2 linked regions of the Pararoseomonas sp. SCSIO 73927 genome follow. The protein of the gene in region 1 interacts with the protein of each later gene in a pairwise test. Links are inferred from orthologs where the notes say so. Each region holds a gene or a part of one and is shown on either strand. Other genes may lie near its edges. The genes, in order: VQH23_RS19350 and ftsA.

Evidence for each region.
Region 2: the proteins of VQH23_RS19350 (region 1) and ftsA interact in binary tests that used the Escherichia coli proteins (3 or more experiments, as listed by UniProt). The link is inferred for Pararoseomonas sp. SCSIO 73927 from one-to-one orthologs.

What each region holds. Positions count from the first base shown.
Region 1 is NZ_CP146232.1:4,094,703-4,101,068, forward strand. The notes cover bases 1,670-4,536. They hold VQH23_RS19350 (rod shape-determining protein), read left to right. Parts: upstream 1,670-2,514; coding sequence 2,515-3,558; downstream 3,559-4,536. Other genes in these bases: VQH23_RS19340 (amidohydrolase family protein), read right to left, coding at 1,670-1,883; VQH23_RS19345 (hypothetical protein), read right to left, coding at 2,053-2,295; mreC (rod shape-determining protein MreC), read left to right, coding at 3,698-4,536. Also shown: VQH23_RS19335 (nucleotidyltransferase domain-containing protein), read right to left, coding at 1-693; more of VQH23_RS19340, read right to left, coding at 798-1,669; more of mreC, read left to right, coding at 4,537-4,567; rod shape-determining protein MreD, read left to right, coding at 4,586-5,125; mrdA (penicillin-binding protein 2), read left to right, coding at 5,182-6,366. UniProt on the Escherichia coli protein: Forms membrane-associated dynamic filaments that are essential for cell shape determination. Acts by regulating cell wall synthesis and cell elongation, and thus cell shape.
Region 2 is NZ_CP146232.1:3,542,277-3,548,775, reverse strand. Bases 1,687-4,686 are described here. They hold ftsA (cell division protein FtsA), read left to right. Parts: upstream 1,687-2,535; coding sequence 2,536-3,837; downstream 3,838-4,686. Other genes in these bases: ftsZ (cell division protein FtsZ), read left to right, coding at 3,895-4,686; VQH23_RS16680 (cell division protein FtsQ/DivIB), read left to right, coding at 1,687-2,539. Outside these bases: murB (UDP-N-acetylmuramate dehydrogenase), read left to right, coding at 1-703; VQH23_RS16685 (D-alanine--D-alanine ligase), read left to right, coding at 700-1,653; more of VQH23_RS16680, read left to right, coding at 1,643-1,686; more of ftsZ, read left to right, coding at 4,687-5,493; lpxC (UDP-3-O-acyl-N-acetylglucosamine deacetylase), read left to right, coding at 5,712-6,499. UniProt on the Escherichia coli protein: Essential cell division protein that assists in the assembly of the Z ring. May serve as the principal membrane anchor for the Z ring.

The sequences.
Region 1 (6,366 bases):
GGCGTGCAGGGGAGGGACGGCCGGCCCCTGACCCATCTCAGGGTTGACGGCCTTCTCCCGCAGGAGCTGGCCAATCGCTTCCCGTTCCGACGACGAGAGGCTCACCTCGCGCAGGAGCGACGGCAGGTCCATAGGTGGAATCTCGCCGGCGTGGCTCCGGAGCCAGCGGAGGGTGAGGGCTGGACGGATCGCGTAGAGGTACTTCTTGCGGGGGAATTCATCCCGCCGGAGCCAGCGCTCATGCACCTGCCGCGCGAGGCTGGCGTAGTGATGGATGGCGGCCGGGCGCGAGGGGATGCTTCGGACCAGGCGCCGGAGCAGGTCTGCCATGGTCTCGTCCTCGGTATAGACGAGCGGCGAGGAGAGCCATTCCCGCAGGGCCTGGTTTCCCTTGAGGGCGAGGTTGATGGCCTTCCGCATGTCCCAGCCCGCCAGGTCCAGATCGTTCGGCAGGGCGCGCTCGATCACGTCGCGGCCGGCCTCGAGCTGCACGAACCATCGTGTCGGGCGGGCGTAGAGGAACCGGACGTCCCAGTCGCTGTCCGGGCTTGCGAAACCCCAGGCCCGAGAGCCGGACTCGACGGCGAAGACGACCTTGACGTCCTCGTCACGCTCGATGATCGCCAACGCCTCGTTCACCGAGCGCCGGTGGTCGGCGTCCAGCGTCGCCTGGTTCCCCTCGGCATCCCGCACGATCGGCTCCTTCTCGATTCCTGGGTTCCCATCGTGCCGAAGCCTGCGCCCTTCCGGCGAGTAGAGATGCCGTCGTGGCCGCCGCGCCGCCGGTCGCGCCGTACTTACGCGCGCAGCCGAGGCATCAGCGCCTCGGCATTGCCGCTCTCGATCGCCCGTAGCGTCGCCTCGTCCAGCCCCAACCCGGCGAGGCCCTGCACCTGCTCGGCGGAGGTCCGGTAGGGAAAGTCCGTCCCGAGCACCACCTGGCTTGCCGGCACCACCTGCAGCAGGCCGCCCATGGCCACGGGGTTGGCCGCCTGGGCCGTGTCGTAGAGGAAGCGGCCGAGCGCTGGCCGCACCCCGCCCGCCAGCTGCGCGCCGGAGGCGGGGATGCGGGCCTGGAACTCGAAGCGCTCGATCAGGAAGGGCGCGGTGCCCCCGGCATGGGAGAGGATGAAGCGGATTTCCGGGAACCGCTTCGCCGTGCCGCTGAACAGCAGGCTGCCGATGGTCCGCGTGGTGTCCGTGCCGTACTCGATCAGCGGGTCGGGGAGGAGGGGCATCTGCAGGTTGGTGCAGCAGGGGGCGGAGATGGGGTGGGTAGCCGCCACCGCCCGCCGCCGGTTCAGCTCCTCGTAGAGCGGCTGGAACAGCGGGTCGCCCAGCCATTTCCCGCCGTAATTGGTGAAGAGCAGCACGCCGTCGGCCTTCAGCACGTCCAGCGCGTAGGCCGCTTCCGCCAGGCTTCCCTCCATGTCCGGCAGGGGCAGGGCGGCGAACGAGCCGAAGCGGCCGGGGTGGCGCTGCATCAGCTCCGCCGCGTACTCGTTGCAGGCCCGCGCCAGCCGGCGCCGCTCCTCCCCCTCCGCAAAGGTCAGCCCGGGGGTGGTGACGGAGAGGATCGCCACGTCGATCCCCGCCGCGTCCATGTCCTCGATCGTCCGCTCCGGCGTCCAGTCCCGCTGGAGGGGGAAGAAGTCCATGCGCCGGAGCACCGCGTCCTTGTAGGCGGGCGGGGTGAGGTGGTGATGCACGTCGATCCGGCGCCGCCGGGCAGGGGCAGGGGCGGAGGGCTGGGACCGGGCAGCGGACGGGATGAAACTCGCGGCACCGGCCGCGAGGGCGGTGCGGAACAGCCCCCGACGGGGCAGGGCGCAGCCGCAGGCACTATCCGGATGGCCTGCCGGCCCGCAGCGAAGGTTCAGCATGGTCCCGCTCCCGTCCCCGGCGCCCGCCTTTTCCGGCGGAGTCGCCGCGGAATGGAACCCCTCCGCCGCAGCGCCACGCAATGCCGTAGGGGCGCGGGCAACGAAAAAGGGCGCCCCCGAGGGGACGCCCTTCCCTGCCACGCCCCCGGGAAGGGGGCGGGAACTGACCTCAGCGCCAGATCGGACGGCCGAGGTTGACGTCGTTGCCGCTGGTCAGCGCGCCGCCGGCCGCACCGGCCGCGCCGCCGATCAGGGCGCCCGTGCCGGCATTGCCGCCGGTGATCGCGGCGACGCCGGCACCGGCGCCGGCGCCGAGCAGGCCACCGGAGACCGCGCGGTCGCCGGTGCTGTAGCCGCAGGCGCCGAGGCCGAGGCCTGCAACGGCGAGGAGGGCGAGGGTGGACTTGCGCATGGTCTGCTTTCCCGTTGTTTCAACTGTGCGACCAGAACGCGACCACCCCGGCCGGGTTGCGCGGCTGTCATGTGCGCCGACATGCGGGGCGTGCACGGGGGAGGCGGGCGTTTCCCGCTTGAGCGGCCCCCTCCTTGCCGCTAGTGACCTCCGCGCCCGGCTCCGGGCCGTTCCAGTCCCGCCCGGACGCCCCCGTTCCAGCCCTGAGGTCCGATCCGCATGTTCTCCCGCCTGTTCGGCTTCCTCTCCGCCGACATGGCCATCGACCTCGGCACCGCGAATACCCTGGTCTACGTCAAGGGCCGCGGGATCGTCCTGAACGAGCCGTCCGTCGTCGCCATCGCCGATATCCGCGGCCGCAAGCAGGTGCTGGCGGTGGGGGAGGAGGCGAAGCAGATGCTCGGCCGCACCCCCGGCAACATCGCCGCCATCCGTCCCCTGCGGGACGGGGTAATCGCCGACTTCGAGGTGGCGGAGGAGATGATCAAGCACTTCATCCGCAAGGTGCACAACCGCCGCTCCTTCGCCTCCCCCATGATCATCGTCTGCGTCCCCTCCGGCTCCACCGCGGTGGAGCGCCGGGCGATCCAGGAGAGCGCGGAGAGCGCCGGCGCCCGGAAGGTACTGCTGATCGAGGAGCCCATGGCGGCCGCGATCGGTGCCGGCCTGCCGGTGACGGAGCCCTCCGGCTCCATGATCGTGGATATCGGCGGCGGAACCACCGAGGTGGCGGTGATCTCGCTGGGCGGGATCGTCTACGCCCGCTCCGTCCGCGTGGGCGGGGACAAGATGGACGAGGCCATCATCTCCTACATCCGCCGGCAGTTTAACCTGCTGATCGGGGAGAGCACGGCCGAGCGCATCAAGATGGAGATCGGCGCCGCCGCCGCCCCGGAGGAGGGGGAGGAGGGCCCGATCACCGAGGTGAAAGGCCGCGACCTGATGAACGGCGTCCCGCGGGAAGTCTACGTCTCCATGCGCCAGATCGCGGAGAGCCTGGCCGAGCCCGTCTCCCAGATCGTGGAGGCGGTGAAGGTGGCGCTGGAGAACACCCCGCCGGAGCTGGCCGCCGACATCGTGGACAAGGGCATCGTGCTGACGGGGGGCGGGGCGCTTCTCTACGGCCTCGACAACGTTCTTCGCGAGGCGACGGGGCTGCCGGTGAGCGTGGCCGAGGAAGCCCTTTCCTGCGTAGCCCTCGGCACGGGTCGCGCGTTGGAAGAGATGAAGCGACTTCGCCACGTCCTCTCCTCCATGTATTAACCTGCGGTGGAAGACGGGGAGTCGCCCGGCCCGGACTTCCATTAAATTTCTTCAGGAACAGCCTTTTAGGGCGGTTTCGTCGTATACGGGATGAGGGGGCCGGGGGTTCCCGAGGGCGTAGTGTGAGGGGGAGATCGGCATGATTCGTCTGAGCGTCCCGCTCCGCCAGGCCCTGGCCCGGCTCTCCGTGCCCGTGCTGATCGCGGCCGCCTTCGGGACGATGCTGCTGGGCAAGGCCGACACCCTGCTGGTGGAGCGCACCCGCATGGCGCTGGCCGACCTGCTCGCCCCCCTCTACGCCGTGGCCGCAGAGCCGATCGGGGCGGTGCGGGGGACCGTCGCGGAGGTCCAGGGCCTGCTGAACCTGCGGCAGGAAACGGCCCGGCTGCGCGAGGAGAACGACCGTCTGCACCGCTGGCAGGCCGCCGCCCTGGCGCTGGAGGCGGAGAACGCCCTACTGCGCCGGCAGCTCACCTTCGTGCCGGACCCTGCCCCGCAGTTCCACACCGCCCGCGTGGTGGCCGACGCCGGCGGCACCTATGCCAAGGCCGTGCTGATCGCGACCGGCCCCTTCCTCCAGGTGCAGAAGGGGCAGGTGGCGCTGGACGAGCGCGGCCTGGCCGGGCGGGTGTCGGAGGTGGGTTCCCGCTCCGCCCGCATCCTGCTGGTGACGGACATGAACAGCCGCATTCCCGTGGTGCTGGAAGGCTCGCGGGCGCGGGCCATGATGGTAGGCACCAACGGCGCCCGGCCGCGGCTGCAGCATTGGCCCTCGGGGATGCAGCCGCAGGAAGGGGATCGCGTGGTCACCTCCGCCGAATCCGCCACCTTCCCGGCCGGGCTGCCGGTCGGCATCGTCCATCTCGGCGAGACGGGCTGGCCGGAGGTCGAGCTCTATGCCCGGCTGGACCGGCTGGACCTGCTGCGGATCTTCGAGTTCGGCCTCGCCGGCATCCTGCCGCCGGAGGCCGTCACGCGCCCGGACCCCTCCGTCCGGCCGCGGCACTAGGGGCGCCAGGGCATGTGGATGACGCGCCGCGGCCGCCCCGCCTCGGCCCCCGGCCTGCTGGCACGGCTGGACGCGCTGGCCCGAGCGGCCGCGCCCAGCGTCTCCACCGTGGCGGCGATGGTCCTCGCCGCCGCGCCGGTGGGGCTGCCGACCCTGGTGCCGGCGGTGGCCCTGGCCGGGGTGTTCTTCTGGAGCCTGTTCCGCCCGGCCTCCATGCCGGCCCCGGCGGTCTTTGGCCTGGGGCTGCTGCAGGACCTGCTGGGCTTCAGCCCGCTCGGCATCGGCGTGCTGACCCTGCTCCTCGTCCACGGCGCGGCACTGCGGGTGCGGCGGGCGCTGGCAAAGCAGTCCTTTCCCCTGGTGTGGCTGGCCTATTGCGGCTTCGCGGTCCTCGCGGTCGGGCTCGGCTACCTGTTGCAGGCCCTGCTGGGCTGGCACCTGCCCCCGACGCCCCCCGCCTTCGCGGGGTTCTGGCTGGCCGTCGGCCTCTACCCGATCCTCGCCTGGCCGATGAGCCTGGCGCACCGGGGCATGCAGCGGGCGGAGGGGCTCGCGTGAGCGCGGCCAGGAAGGAGGAGGAGGCGCGGCGGGGCGTCTTCACCCGCCGCGCCCTGATGCTCGGCGGCATCCAGCTCGGGGCGCTGGGCTTCCTGGGATACCGGCTGAACAAGCTGCAGGTGGAGGAGGGGGAGCGCTACGCGACTCTCGCGGAGGAGAACCGCATCTCCGCCCGGCTCGTCGCCCCGCCGCGCGGCCGGGTGCTGGACCGGGAGGGGAAGGTGATCGCGGGCAGCCAGCTGAACTGGCGCGCCCTCATCGTGGCCGAGGACGCGCGCGACGTGCCGGCCGTGCTGGACACCTTCAGCAAGATCGTGCCCCTGACGGACGCGGAGCGCACCCGGATCGAGCGGGAGGTGCGCCGCCGCCGCCGCTTCATCCCGGTGACCCTGCGCGAGTTCCTCTCCTGGGAGGAGATGGCGCGGATCGAGGTGAACGCGCCGGACCTGCCGGGCATCTCGGTCGATGTCGGCACCACCCGGGAATACCCGGAGAAGGAGCACCTGGCCCATATCGTGGGCTACGTCGCCCCCCCGGCCGAGGCGGACATGGGCGAGGACCCGCTGCTGGAGCTGCCGGGCATCCGCGTCGGCCGCGCCGGGATCGAGCGGTTCCACGACAAGACCCTGCGCGGCCGCGCCGGCTCCATCCGGCTGGAGGTGAACGCCGTGGGCCGGGTGATCCGGGAGCTGGACCGGCGCGAGGGCCAGCCCGGCCAGGACGTGGCGATCAGCGTGGATTCGGAGCTGCAGCGCACCGTCCGCGCCCGCTGCGAGGAGGGGACGAGCGCCGTGGTGCTGGACGCCCGCACCGGCGAGGTGCTGGCCATGGCCACCCAGCCCTCCTTCGACCCCAACCTGTTCAACGCCGGCGTCTCCGCCGCCCAGTGGCGGGAGTGGACGAGCAGGCGCCAGACGCCGCTGATCAACAAGTGCACCAACGGCCTCTACGCGCCCGGCTCCACCTTCAAGATGATCGTGGCGCTGGCGGCGCTGGAGGCGAAGGTCTGCACTCCGGGGGACCGTGTGGCCTGCCCGGGTTACTACGACCTGGGCGACACGCGCTTCCATTGCTGGTCCAAGTACGGCCATGGCAGCGTGGACATGCGGGGGGGCATCAAGAACTCCTGCGACTGCTACTTCTACGAGATGGCCAAGCGCACGGGCATCGACCGGATCGCGGCCATGGCGAATCGCTTCGGCCTCGGCGTGGACCTGGAGATTGAGCTACCAGGCGCCCGG
Region 2 (6,499 bases), 550 kb from region 1 along the record:
CCTCATCGTGCGGGATGGCGGGGTGCGCGGGATCGTGCTGCGCCTCGCTCGCGGCTTCGGCGAAGTGGAGATGGAGGCCGACGGCATCGTGGCGGGCGCCGCGGCGCTGGACGCGAACGTGGCGGAGCACGCGGCGGCCGCCGGGCTCTCCGGGCTGGAGTTCCTCTCCGGCATCCCCGGCAGCATCGGCGGCGCGGTGGCGATGAATGCCGGCGCCTACGGCGCCGAGGTGGCGGAGGTGCTGGACTGGGCGGAGATCGCCACGGTGGACGGGCTGCTGCGCGTGCGCGCGGCCGATCTGCGGCTCTCCTACCGCCGGTCCCAGCTGCCGCCGGGCGGGATCGTGGTGCGCGCGCGCTTCCGCGCCACCCCGGGCGACAAGGACGCGATCGCGGCGCGGATGGCGGAGATCCGCGAGAGCCGGGAGGCGACGCAGCCCGTGCGGGCGCGCACCGGCGGCTCCACCTTCGCCAACCCGCCGGGCCACAAGGCCTGGGCACTGGTCGACGCCGCAGGCTGCCGGGGCAAGGTCCTGGGCGGCGCGCAGGTGAGCGAGAAGCACTGCAACTTCCTCCTCAACACCGGTGACGCTACGGCGGCCGATCTCGAGGACCTGGGCGAGGCGGTGCGCGCCGCCGTCCTCGCGCATTCCGGCATCGCGCTGGAGTGGGAGATCAAGCGCATCGGGGAGCGCGCGGCATGACCCGTGTCACGGTCCTTCTGGGCGGCCTGTCCAGCGAGCGGGAGGTCTCCCTCTCCTCCGGGCGGGAGATCGCGGCGGCGCTGCGGACGGCGGGGTTCGAGGTCTCGACCCTCGACCCCGGCCCGGACCTCGGCGCTGTGGTGGCGGGCATCGCGGCCACCAGGCCGGAGGTGGTGTTCAACGCGCTGCACGGCCGCTTCGGCGAGGACGGCTCCATCCAGGGCGTGCTGGACTGGATGAGCATCCCCTACACCCATTCCGGGCTGCGCGCCTCGGCGATCGCGATGGACAAGGCGGCGGCCAAGGGTGCCTTCGCCGCGGCCGGGTTGCCGGTCGCGCCGCACCGGTTGCTGGAGGCTTCCGCCCTGGCGGAGGCGGACCCCCTGCCCTTCCCATACGTAGTGAAGCCGGTGCGGGAGGGATCCTCCGTCGGCGTGCACATCCTGCGCGGCGGCGACAACCGGCGGGCAGAGATCGCGGCCACCTGGCAATGGGGCGAGATCATCGCCGAGCCCTACATCCCTGGCCGCGAGCTGACCGTGGCCGTGATGGAGGATCGCGCGCTGGCGGTGACGGAAATCGACACCAGCCGCACCTTCTACGACTACGACGCGAAGTACGCCGATGGCGGTTCCGCCCACACGATCCCGGCGCGCGTGCCGGACGAGGTTGCCGCGCGCGCGATGCAGGTGGCCGTGGCCGCGCACGCGGCGCTGGGCTGCCGGGGCGTGAGCCGCAGCGACTTCCGCTGGGACGACAGCCGCCCCGGCGCGGATGGGCTGGTGCTGCTGGAGGTGAACACCCAGCCGGGCATGACGCCCACCTCCCTGGTGCCGGAGCAGGCGGCGTATCGGGGCATCACCTTCCCCGAGCTCTGCGCCTGGATGGTGAAGCAGGCCCGGCACGACGGGCTGGAGCGCGGGCCGAAGGGGATGCGCGATGCCGCGTAAGCTCCAGGCCGGCATCCGCGCCCGCCCGGCCCCGCCGGAGCCGGTGCGGCCGAGCGCGCTGCGCCTCTGGCTGCGCCGGAAGCGCCCGATGCTGCGCCCGGCGGCGAAGGCCGGCGCAGTGCTCGCCCTGTGCGGCGTCGCGGCGCTCGGCGTCGCGCAGCTCGATCCGGCCAGCCGGTTCTCGGCCGCCGTGGAGGGCGCGACGGCCAGCCTCGGCGAGCGCGTCAGCGGGTTGGTGGTCAGCGCCGTGCGGGTGGAGGGCGCGCGCAACACGCCCGCGGGGCAGCTCCGCCAGGCGCTGGCCGTGCGCGTCGGCGACTCCGTTCTCGGCTTCTCCCCGGATCGCGCGCGGGAGCGGCTGGAGGCGATTCCCTGGATCGAGGAGGCGGAGGTGCAGCGCCACCTCTCCGGCCTCGTGCTGGTGCGGGTGAAGGAGCGGCAGCCCTTCGCGATCTGGCAGAACAACGGCCGCTTCGCGATCGTGGACCGGGAGGGCCGCACGGTCGCGACGGACCGGCTGGACGCCTTCGGCCCCCTGCCTCTGATCGTCGGCGCGGGCGCGGAGAAGGGCGCGGCGCCCCTCTACGACCTGTTGGGCGACGCGCCGGACGTGAAGGCCCGCACCCAGGCCCTGGTCCGCATCGGGGAGCGCCGCTGGAACCTGCGCCTGCACAGCGGCACGGACGTCCTGCTGCCGGAAGGGCATGAGGAGGCGGCGATCCAGCGCCTGGCGGAGCTGCAGCGGCAGAACCAGCTGCTGGACCGCCCGATGCAGGTCGTGGACCTGCGCCTGCCGGACCGGATGGTGCTGCGCCCCATCGCTTCTCCGGCGGCGGAGCCCGCGGCCACCCCGGCCGCGGCCCGCGCCCGCGGGAGGAACGGGTGAACGCCGTGGCGCGCGTGCCCGACGGCGCCGGGCCCGGCCTTCCACCGGCCCGCCCGCGCCATCCCCGCGCGCGCAGCGGCAACTTCGGCGTGCTGGACATCGGCAGCACGAAGATCGTCTGCGTCATCGCCCGGATCGAGCCGGACGGGCTGCCCCGCGCTCTCGGCTACGGCTGGCAGCGCAGCCACGGGGTGAAGGGCGGCAACATCACCGACCTGGCCGCGGCCGAGCGCGCCATCCGCGCCGCCGTGGCCCACGCGGAGGACATGGCGCACACGAAGCTCTCGGGCGTCATCGTCAACCTCTCCTGCGGGCAGCCCGGCAGCCGCCAGCGCCACGTGCAGTGGACCATCGGCGGCCGCGCCGTGACCGAGGCCGACCTGCGCGCCATGGTGAACGAGGGGCGCCGCCGCATGGCGGAGGAAGGGCGGGAGGCGATCCACGCCCTGCCCCTGAACTTCACGCTCGATGCCACCCCCGGCGTCTCCGACCCGCGCGGCATGCTCGGCGAGAGCCTCGGCGTGCGGTTGCACATCGTGGACGCCGCCTCCGCCTCGCTCCGCAACCTCGGCAACGGGCTGCTGCGCTGCGATCTGGAGGTGGAGGAGCCGGTCTCCGCGCCCTACGCCGCCGCCCTCTCGGCCCTGGGCGAGGATGAGCGGGAGCTGGGCGCGACGGTGATCGACATGGGCGGCGGCACCACCACGCTGGCCGTGGTGCATGAGGGATTGCTGCTGCACACGGCCCAGGTGCCCGTGGGCGGCTGGCAGGTCACGAACGACCTCGCCCGCGGCCTCTCTACCCCGCTGGACCAGGCGGAGCGGCTGAAGACGATGTTCGGCAGCCTCTTCGGCACGATCGAGGACGAGCGGGAGATGCTCTCCCTCTCCCAGATCGGGGAGGACGGGGAGAGCCTCGCCCGCGTGCCCCGCGCCCAGATGCTCTCCATCATCCGCCCGCGGGTGGAGGAAACGCTGGAGCTCGTGCGGGACCGACTGGCCGAGGCCCATCTGGGGCCGGAGGCCGGGCAGCGCGTGGTGCTGACCGGCGGCGCCAGCCAGCTGGTGGGCATGCGGGAAACGGCCGCGCGGATCCTCGGGCGGCAGGTGCGGCTGGGGCGCCCTGCCCCGGTCCGCGGCCTGCCGGAGGCCTTCCACGCGCCCGGATTCGCGACCACGCTGGGCCTTGTCGCCTGGGGCGGCGGCGAGGGGCGGCCGGCGCTGGATTTCGATGACGTTTCGCAGGGATCGCGGGGCGTTTTCGCGCGTTTCGTCAATTGGCTCCGGGACCGGGTGTGATGCATAAGGGCCTGGGGGCGATTCGTTTTCATCGCGTCTTCGAAGGGGGCTAGAACGATGACGCTGAACTTGACCATTCCGCGGCAGCAACACACGGATTTCACGCCGCGTATCACGGTCATCGGCGTGGGCGGCGCGGGCTGCAACGCGGTGAACAACATGATCGGCATGGGGCTGGACGGGGTCGAGTTCCTCGTCGCCAACACCGATGCCCAGCAGCTGGTGAACAGCCGCGCGGAGCGCCGCGTGCAGCTCGGCCCGCACCTGACGCAGGGCCTGGGCGCCGGCGCCAAGCCCGAGATCGGCCGCGCGGCGGCGGAGGAGGCCACCGAGGACCTCGCCCGCCACCTCGAGGGCGTGCACATGATCTTCATCACCGCCGGCATGGGCGGCGGCACCGGCACGGGGGCGGCGCCGGTGATCGCCCGCATGGCGCGCGAGCGCGGCGTGCTGACCGTGGGCGTGGTGACGAAGCCCTTCGACTTCGAGGGCCCGAAGCGCCGCCGCTCCGCCGAGCAGGGGCTGGAGGAGCTGCAGCAGTACGTTGATACGCTGATCATCGTCCCCAACCAGAATCTGTTCCGTAAGGCCAATGAGCGGACGACCTTCGCCGAGGCCTTCAAGATGGCCGACGACGTCCTCTACATGGGCGTGCGCGGCGTCTCCGACCTGATGACGAACCCGGGGCTCGTGAACCTCGACTTCGCCGATATCCGCACCGTGATGGCGGAGATGGGCAAGGCGATGATGGGCACGGGCGAGGCCGAGGGCGACGACCGCGCCGTGAAGGCCGCCGAGGCCGCCATCAGCAACCCGCTGCTGGAGGACACCTCCATGCGCGGCGCGCGTGGCGTGCTGATCAACATCACCGGCGGCTACGACATGACGCTGTTCGAGGTCGACGAGGCCGCGAACCGCATCCGCCGCGAGGTGGACGAGGACGCGAACATCATCTTCGGCACCAGCGTGGACGAGACGCTGAACGGCCGGCTCCGCCTCTCCGTGGTCGCCACGGGCATCGACGCGGTGTCCGAGGCGAAGCAGGAGGTGCAGGCCGAGGCGCCGCGCGTGGTGGCGATCGGCGGCGGCGCGCCCGTCTCCATGGCCCCGCAGGCCCCGGGCGGCTTCGTGCCCGGCGCGCAGCACGCCCCGGCCATGCGCCCGGCCGTGGTGCAGCCCGGCGCCGGCCGGCCCGCCCCGGTGATCGGTGCCCCGCGCGTGGCCGCCGTGTCCCCAACCCCCACCGCCCCGATGGGCTCCCCCATCGGTGCCCCGGTGATCGCCCCTGCGCCGAGTGCCGGCCCGCGCATGCCCATGGCGATGCGCCGCGCGACGGTGGAGACCGGGAACGTCCCGATGGAGCCGGTGGCCGAGGCCCCGGCCCCCGCGCCGATGGCCCCGGTGGCCGCCCCGCCCCTGAACGCCACTCCGGTCTCCCGCGTGGCGCCCGCCCCGCAGGCCCCGTCGGCCGCCCCGACCGGCGGGCTGGGCGGCATCTTCCGCCGCGCCACCGGGATCGGCGGCATGCGCCGCACCCTGCCGGAGCAGGCGGAGGCCCCGCCGGCGGCCCCCGCCGCCGCCCCCCAGCGCCCCCAGGCGCAGGAGGACGGGATGGGTCTGGACATCCCCACCTTCCTTCGCCGCCAGGGCAACTGAACCGCCCACTCCGGCGCAGGCCGGGGGTGAAACGGTTTCGGAAGGGCCTCGCCGGGATATCGGCGGGGCCCTTCTCCGTTCAAGAAAAATGCATTAGAACAGTACCTTACGGCGAAACATGGAGAAACAACGCTTGACTGGCACTGGCCGTGCTGCGGTGCGAATTTCCATCTTGCCGGAGCGTTGATGCCGGCACGGAACGGTATCCGGGGTCCCAGATGGACGGTTTCTTCCCGATCGGCACGGCGCGGGCGCGGACGCTGAAGTCCGCGATCGGCTGCGTGGGCGTCGGCCTGCACTCCGGCGCGCGCGCCGCCCTGATGCTGCGCCCGGCGGAGGCCGGCGCGGGCATCGTCTTCCGCCGCACGGACCTCGGCGTCGAGATCCCCGCCCGGCACGACCTGGTGAGCGACACCCGCCTCTGCACCGCCATCGGCGAGGGCCAGGCCCGCATCGGCACGATCGAGCACGTGATGGCCGCGCTGGCCGCGCTCGGCGTGACGGACGCCGTCGTCGAGGTGGACGGTCCGGAGATCCCCATCCTGGACGGTTCCGCCGCCCCCTTCATCTTCCTTCTGGACTGCGCCGGGCTGGTGGAGCTGGACGCGCCCCTGCGCGCCATCGAGATCCTTCGGACCGTGCGCGTGCAGGAGGGCGAGGGCCCGGACGCCGCCTGGGCCGAGCTCTCCCCCGGCGAGGGGCCGGGCTTCGAGGCGGAGCTGAGCATCGACTTTGGCGCCACCGCCATCGGCCGCCAGTCCCTCTCCATGCCGGTGACGGAGGACGGGTTCCGCGCCGTGCTCGCCGATGCCCGCACCTTTACCATGGCGGAGGACATCGCCCGCCTCCGCTCCGTGGGCCTGGCCCGCGGCGGGTCGCTGGCGAACGCGGTGGTGGTGGACGGGCCGCTGGTGGTGAACCCCGGCGGGCTGCGCCACGCGGACGAGTTCGTGCGGCACAAGATGCTGGACGTGGTGGGGGACCTGGCCCTGGCCGGCGCCCCGCT